3 regions of the Bacteroides sp. AN502(2024) genome follow, and region 3 is predicted to be linked to each of the others. Evidence: riboswitches for the same ligand, from Rfam matches in the RefSeq annotation. Region 3 holds a riboswitch; each other region holds the start of a gene.

The links. Region 3 has a riboswitch for cobalamin ahead of accC (acetyl-CoA carboxylase biotin carboxylase subunit). Riboswitches for the same ligand answer to the same signal wherever they lie in the genome.
Region 1: linked by a shared signal. The riboswitch ahead of AB9N12_RS11125 (PKD-like domain-containing protein) and the one ahead of accC (acetyl-CoA carboxylase biotin carboxylase subunit) in region 3 are both predicted to bind cobalamin.
Region 2: linked by a shared signal. The riboswitch ahead of AB9N12_RS11070 (YncE family protein) and the one ahead of accC (acetyl-CoA carboxylase biotin carboxylase subunit) in region 3 are both predicted to bind cobalamin.

The regions. Positions count from the first base shown of each region.
Region 1 is NZ_JBGFSP010000003.1:2,858,362-2,860,633, forward strand. Features, by position in the region: gene AB9N12_RS11125 (PKD-like domain-containing protein) at 1-1,034, opposite strand, end outside; cobalamin riboswitch at 1,197-1,396, opposite strand; gene AB9N12_RS11130 (DUF4998 domain-containing protein) at 1,606-2,272, opposite strand, start outside.
Region 2 is NZ_JBGFSP010000003.1:2,841,229-2,843,500, reverse strand. Features, by position in the region: gene AB9N12_RS11075 (DUF5074 domain-containing protein) at 1-1,028, opposite strand, end outside; partial or broken gene AB9N12_RS11070 (YncE family protein) at 1,056-1,178, opposite strand; cobalamin riboswitch at 1,237-1,448, opposite strand; gene AB9N12_RS11065 (sugar MFS transporter) at 1,532-2,272, opposite strand, start outside.
Region 3 is NZ_JBGFSP010000003.1:709,185-711,456, forward strand. Features, by position in the region: gene AB9N12_RS02815 (DUF3575 domain-containing protein) at 1-425, opposite strand, end outside; cobalamin riboswitch at 940-1,144, shown strand; gene accC (acetyl-CoA carboxylase biotin carboxylase subunit) at 1,275-2,272, shown strand, end outside.

The DNA.
Region 1 (2,272 bases), 2.1 Mb from region 3:
GCATAATGGCATGCTTCTGCTTCCGTTTTTCCGCTTATTTGTTGTACGAATTGTCCGGGTGCGGGCAGAATATTATATACCGTCACTTTGCTACTCGAACTTCCTGCTTTGGGAGCACGGTAGCGAGCTGCTTCGTCCGATTGCAGGCATTCTATAGTTTGTATAGCTTCTACCGAAATATCACCGTCTGTTCCCGTTACTTTCACTTTGTACTCTCCTGCTGCCGGAGGCATAAAAGTAAAGGTTGGCTTTGTTTCATCCGGATACGGTTCTCCGTTCACTTCCCATGCATAAATGGTATTCTCCGTGTTGTCTGTAATAATAGGAGCCACATAGGCAGCGCGTCCTGCAGGTACAGTTTGACGTTCATTTTCAAAAGTAATGTTGAGTTTTCTTTGGGGTGCTACCCGTATGGTAGTTGTTGCTTTCCCCGTTCCGTCTTCGTTGGTTACTTTAAGTGTAATATGGAAGGAACCTTCATTTTCCGCCACGAATGTGTACTCTTCCTTATCACCTATTACAGCATCTTTTTCATTCGTCCATTCATAGGTGCTTCCTTCCTTGAAGTTTACAGCGGATTTGATAGTGACACTTTCTCCTACATACGTAGAATAATACTGGATTAATGACACTGACGGGACCATCTTGTTCATAACGTCTATCCGGAGTTCTTTTTGCACACTTCCGTTTTTCGCGTCTACCCTGAAAGTGAAGAACTTTTTTCCATCTGCAGGAGATGAATAGGTGAATGAGGCATCTGTACTGACTATTTTGCCTTTTTCATCTTTCCATGTATATACAGGGGCGATGGCATTATCCACAATAGGGGTGATGGTGATTTCTTTTAGTATTTTGACAGGATAAATCCCAGTACCATTGTCAAAGGTAATCACCGGTGGATTCTTTGATTCTTCTTCCGGAGCGATTACTCCATCGCCTGCTCCCAAATTGTGCTCGTTCCCACATGAGGTGAGAAGGACAATAGAGCAAAGCATCAGTAAATTAGCGGTTGTTTTCCAAAATTCATTTATCATAAGCATACTTTTAATAGGTTGCCGATAGAAATGATAATGGATTTTACCACTGGATGACAGATGTCCCGGTTAGATAAATAGAAGAAGCCTTTCTCTTTATACACAGTAGTGAATGTGTATGTAAAGAAGAGCGACGAACCACCTCCTGTATGCCGCAGGAGTAAAATCCAAACGAAAAGAGGCAGGTCTTCTGGCTTATTCCCTTATTTGCAGCGCCTTCCCAGATAAAATATCCAGTGGCAAATTGCTACAAACTATACTGTTGTCCAATAACAGTATGGAAAAATACAGCAGCGGCTACTGTTACCGATTCTCACGGTATTCCCTTTTAATCTTCGATAACTCATATTATATTGCATGCAATTCGATATAGCATGGTAACGAAGAACCCATTTTCAGATTACAAAGATAGTTATCTTTTTATATATTATGTCTCTTTTAACTATTTATTTCTCATTACGTTAAAGGGACGACAAAATGTTAATAGGACAGGTATGAACTATGAATAGATAAAAAACAAGACAACATTCAGAAAAGCGAATGTTGTCTTGTTTGCTAGGATAAGAAATAATTAATATAGCCCTATCTCTGCTATACTTATATTATAAATAGATTCAGAATGTGGCGTAGAAACAGCTACCTTTACATATCGGGCTTGTTTGCCGCCCTCTACAAATGGAATGATATTCACCTCTCCGGTGCTATGTCCGATTTCCAATTCTTCCAGATAAGTGGCATTTTCCCAAATTTCGGAATCTTTGGATACGAATATTTTGACTATGCCGGGACACCAGGAACGTTTGTTCTCATTATCGAAATAGGTTTGCACAAGTTTCAGCCCTTGCAGGTCTCTTTCTGTCTTTAAGTCCAATGTCAGTGAATAAGTCGTCAATTCTTTTGTTCCGTCAGGTTCCCAACTTGTTTCAACATTATCATCTGTCAGGCGTTCCAGATAGGATTTGTAGTTCTCAGCATCGGCCGGAGAAGAAGTGAACCTCAGGTTTGAAAGGTCGAAGAACGAATAATCGGGAACAGATGTTGCTCCTTTTTCCTCGAAATATTCAGCCTGCGCCAAATTGGAGTAATGTTTGTTGTAACGTTCCACTACAAAATCCGGATTTAATTCGTGCAGTGTCTTTAAAACAAAATCACTTAATGCAGCATCATATACCTTGCTTTGGGCAGTTTGGGCATCGTTCACTAACTCATCACGGATATAACGATGTTTTCCTAATACA
Region 2 (2,272 bases), 2.1 Mb from region 3:
CCATTACTGAAGTAAATAGCATCATCTTTCGCTGAGAAAGCCGGAGCAACACCCCAACCGGCACCAATACTGACATCTAAAGCATGAGAGTCAATGATCGTATAGTCAGAGGGATTGACTTTTATAATACTTGCCGGATTCGTACATGATACCCATAAGTTCTTATCATACGTCTTAGCCACACCGGATAAAGCACCTTCAAAAGGAATAGTATGTACAACAACTCCGTTCTGAATGACAAAAAGTTTCTTGTTACCCATCACAAAAACTTTTTCTCCAACCACGGCCATACGTTGTTTCAAGGCTCCACCCGTACCTTCAACTAAAGTCAAAGCACCTGTAGAAGTGTTTAACATATAGACTCCCTTTTTATCACGAATATACAGAGCCTCTTTTACTACCGCTAAATTAGTAGGCCAGGACAAAGTAGCATTATCATAAACTCTTTCTTTCTCTAAATTATCCGCATTAGCAATAGTCAGTAATCCCTCACCCCCATTCTTTGCTCCATTTTGAGAAAGTACATAAATTTTACTATCACAAATGAACAAATCCTGGCAGACATTACCAAGCAAAGTTTGATTTACCCGATAGTATGCACTATCTATCACCGTACCCTTTGGATCCACAAAGGTCAAAGTTCCGGTTTCATTACCCATATTTCCCTCATTCAAAATAAAAGTTCCTTTGCCAAACCGACCTTCTACCTTGGCAGTTATATTCGTTTGAAAAGTTTCCCCATTGCTGTCCGACACAGTCAATCCTATCGCATATTCTCCAGTCTTAGGCCGTGAGAACTTATATGTGGAAGCAGTTGAAACGTCTTTTCCATCTACCGTCCATACATACTTCATCGTCCCGGACAGGTTTTCAGTCCGGGCATCCAGATACAATGTATCTAATTGCACTATCACATTACTTCCCGACTCATTTCCAATCGACACAGACGGACTCAAATTTTCCTCCTCATCACACGCTGCAAAAGCAACTCCCAAGGCAACAGTTGCCAATACTAAAAACTTTTTCATTTTTACTTCTATTATCAATTATTTATTGGATACAATCCGGTCCCAATCCGGGAAACAATATCCGCCCCAATTGGCAACATAAAGTTTTCCATCCTTTATCACCATCTCTTCCGGTTGATAGCCGACTACCACTTCACGGGTACTCCTCAACAATTAAAGATATATTTCGATTTAAAAACCGTACTCTTCAAACTCTAATCCCAGAAAGTTTCAAGAATTCAACTTTGGCAGGTCTTCTGACTTACTCCATTTTCCTAACGCCCTTCCCATCTCCCCAAAACGAGACAGTGGATTTGAGTATTGTAGGAAAACTTTGGGCGGAGCTTACAGCAGCGGGTCTGTTCAGGACTTACACCTGATTCCCTTTTCACCATTCTTCCGTAGCATCGGACGAATGACACCAAAATTTCTGTGGCAAAGATACAATAATAGAAACAAATCAGAAGAAAATTCTAATTAAAATCTGTGTAAAAGTGAAATCTCCAATCTCAACCATAGCGTTACTATGCCTTTACTGTTTTCACTCCAAAAGCGCAATAAGTCAAATAACACACACAAGCTAAAGTGGCAAAAACACCTCCGATCACACCTACTGTTCCAATCGCCAACCCAATTACCGGAGTAACCACTCCACCACCGGCAACAGCAGTAATCATCAACCCGGAAATCTGATTTGCTTTTTCCGGCCTTGCCTGTAAAGCCATCGAATAAATGATAGAAAATACTGATGACGCAAAGAAACCGACAGCACCGATACAAATCAGATTTACCATATCGTTTTGCACAAAGGCTAGAATAAGCAAAGAGAAAATACAGGCAACAATATTCACACGAAAATATCTTATTTCAGCGATACGGGCTAACAAGAAAGTACCCAATAAAGCACCTACCGTACGACTTAGAAAATAAACTTGTGGAGCAAACTTCACTTGTTCCGTCGTCCATTCAAACCGTTCCGCCATCAGTTTGGAACTGATAAAATTGGTAGCAACATCCACTCCCACAATAAAAAAGATACCCAAAAACAACAATAGAATCGTTCTATCCTTCAACAAAGAAAAAGTATCACTGATAGAAAGCTGCTGGATTGCAGCACTGTAATCTTCCCGTTTTACAGGAGTAGCTATCAGCCAAATTGCAGATAATAACGTGATAAAGCCTAATATCGGAAAGCAATAATACCATTTGTCATCTCCAAAGTGAGCCACGGCCAATAACACAATCTCCGGACCGACGAGAGAAGA
Region 3 (2,272 bases):
TCCTTTCTGTAAGGAACATTCGGGTCATTCTTCACCAGACGGATAAGACCGTTCCAGTCACGCCCAAGAAAGTTGGTGGTCTTCAGTGAGTCGGGCAGCGATCCATAGCGTGAAAGGTAATCGAACAACACGCCCGCACGTTTCTCGGAAAGCCATTTGTTGAATTTGATACTCCCCTCGGGAGATGCACCGCCCACAATAAGAATCTTTTGCAACCGGTAAACGGAGTCGGCATAGGTTATGCGCAGGCTATCCGCTATTCTGTCTAATGCAGTTTGGTTGTTGTTCAGGGAAGGGACAAAGTCTATCTTCCCTTGCCGGAAATATATCTTCACAGAATCCCGCACTTCATGCACGGTCTGTGCCGACAGGTAGCCGCCATAGAATATCAATATTAGAAGAAGTAGTTTTCTTATCATGTTCATGTGCCATCTTTAAGTTCGTCTCCTTGCAAGAGATGAACCAACTCCTTGCAAGAGATGTAATTAGCATGTATTCTGCTGATTATTAGCGGAGTAATATGTCATTTAGATCGTTTTTCGCTAAACATTATAGCTTTCTTGTAGCAGAGATGTTAAAAAACACAATGAAAGCCCTTTATTTTTCCATAATTTATTATAACTTTGCACACGTTAATCCATCTCTTGCAAGGAGATAGAGCATTCTACTCAACAAACTACATCCCCATCAGTTCCCCATTATTCCTTACAATCCTTAAGGATCAGTCTGCTCGTCCCGGCTATCACGGAAGCGTTGAGGGGGATAAAGATCCAAGAAGAGTGCAATTGAAAAACGATCCGATACACTACTTACCGATTTCATTGATATTCTAAAAGAATAAATAATCATAGTGTATAAAAACAAAAAATGGTATCAATAAGCATTGCACAAAATTGTAACTTTCGTGCAAAAAAGAGACGTTTTATTTAATATTTCTTTATCTTTGCCCTCCGAAATGGTTCAGAATCCGTATCCAACGGACAACGATTAATAGGGAATCGGGTGTAAATCCCAGACAGTCCCGCTGCTGTGAAGCTCTGTTCAATGTCTTATTAATGAACCAATTTAACGCCACTGATGTTAATCGGGAAGGCAAATAAGACAAGAGTCAGTCAGAAGACCTGCCATTTTGCGTAAGACGCTCTCCTCCTCGTGGGTTAGGAGAAAGAGTATCACTTGTTAAGCCCCAAATCAAAAAATACTGTTTTTCGTCGGGTGGAGTATGTCCATTAGACGGGAAGACATGAATATGTATGTACTTAATTTAGAAAAGTATGATAAAAAAAATCTTAGTAGCCAATCGCGGTGAAATTGCCGTAAGGGTGATGCGCTCCTGCCGAGAGATGGAGATAACAAGTATCGCTATCTTTTCCGAAGCAGACCGGACCGCGAAGCACGTGCTTTACGCAGATGAAGCTTATTGCATAGGGCCGGCAGCATCCAAAGAGAGTTATCTGAATATAGAAAAAATCATCGAAGTGGCGAAAGCAGCTCATGCAGACGCCATCCATCCGGGTTACGGCTTCTTGTCGGAGAATGCTACCTTCGCCCGTCGATGTCAGGAGGAAGGAATCATCTTTATCGGACCCAATCCGGAAACAATGGAAGCCATGGGAGATAAAATTGCTGCTCGTATCAAAATGATTGAGGCGGGAGTACCGGTCGTTCCCGGCACGCAAGACAATTTGAAAAGTGTGGAAGAAGCCATAGAGCTTTGCAATAAAATCGGATATCCGGTGATGCTGAAAGCTTCTATGGGCGGTGGTGGAAAGGGAATGCGCCTCATCCACTGTGCCGAAGAAGTGGAAGAGGCTTATACCACTGCCAAGAGCGAATCATTGTCTTCTTTTGGCGATGACACGGTTTATCTGGAGAAATTCGTTGAAGAGCCTCATCACATCGAGTTCCAGATTCTTGGTGACAAACATGGAAACGTCATTCATCTGTGCGAACGCGAATGTTCCGTACAACGCCGTAACCAGAAAATCGTAGAGGAGACTCCTTCGGTTTTCGTCACTCCCGAACTGCGGAAAGACATGGGTGAAAAGGCGGTAGCTGCGGCTAAAGCGGTGAACTATATCGGTGCAGGTACCATCGAATTCCTTGTTGACAAACACCGCAACTATTATTTCCTTGAGATGAACACCCGTTTGCAGGTGGAGCATCCGATTACGGAAGAAGTGATTGGAGTAGATTTGGTGAAAGAGCAGATTAAAGTTGCCGACGGACAGGTGCTCCAACTCAAGCAAGAAAATATCCGGCAACGCGGACA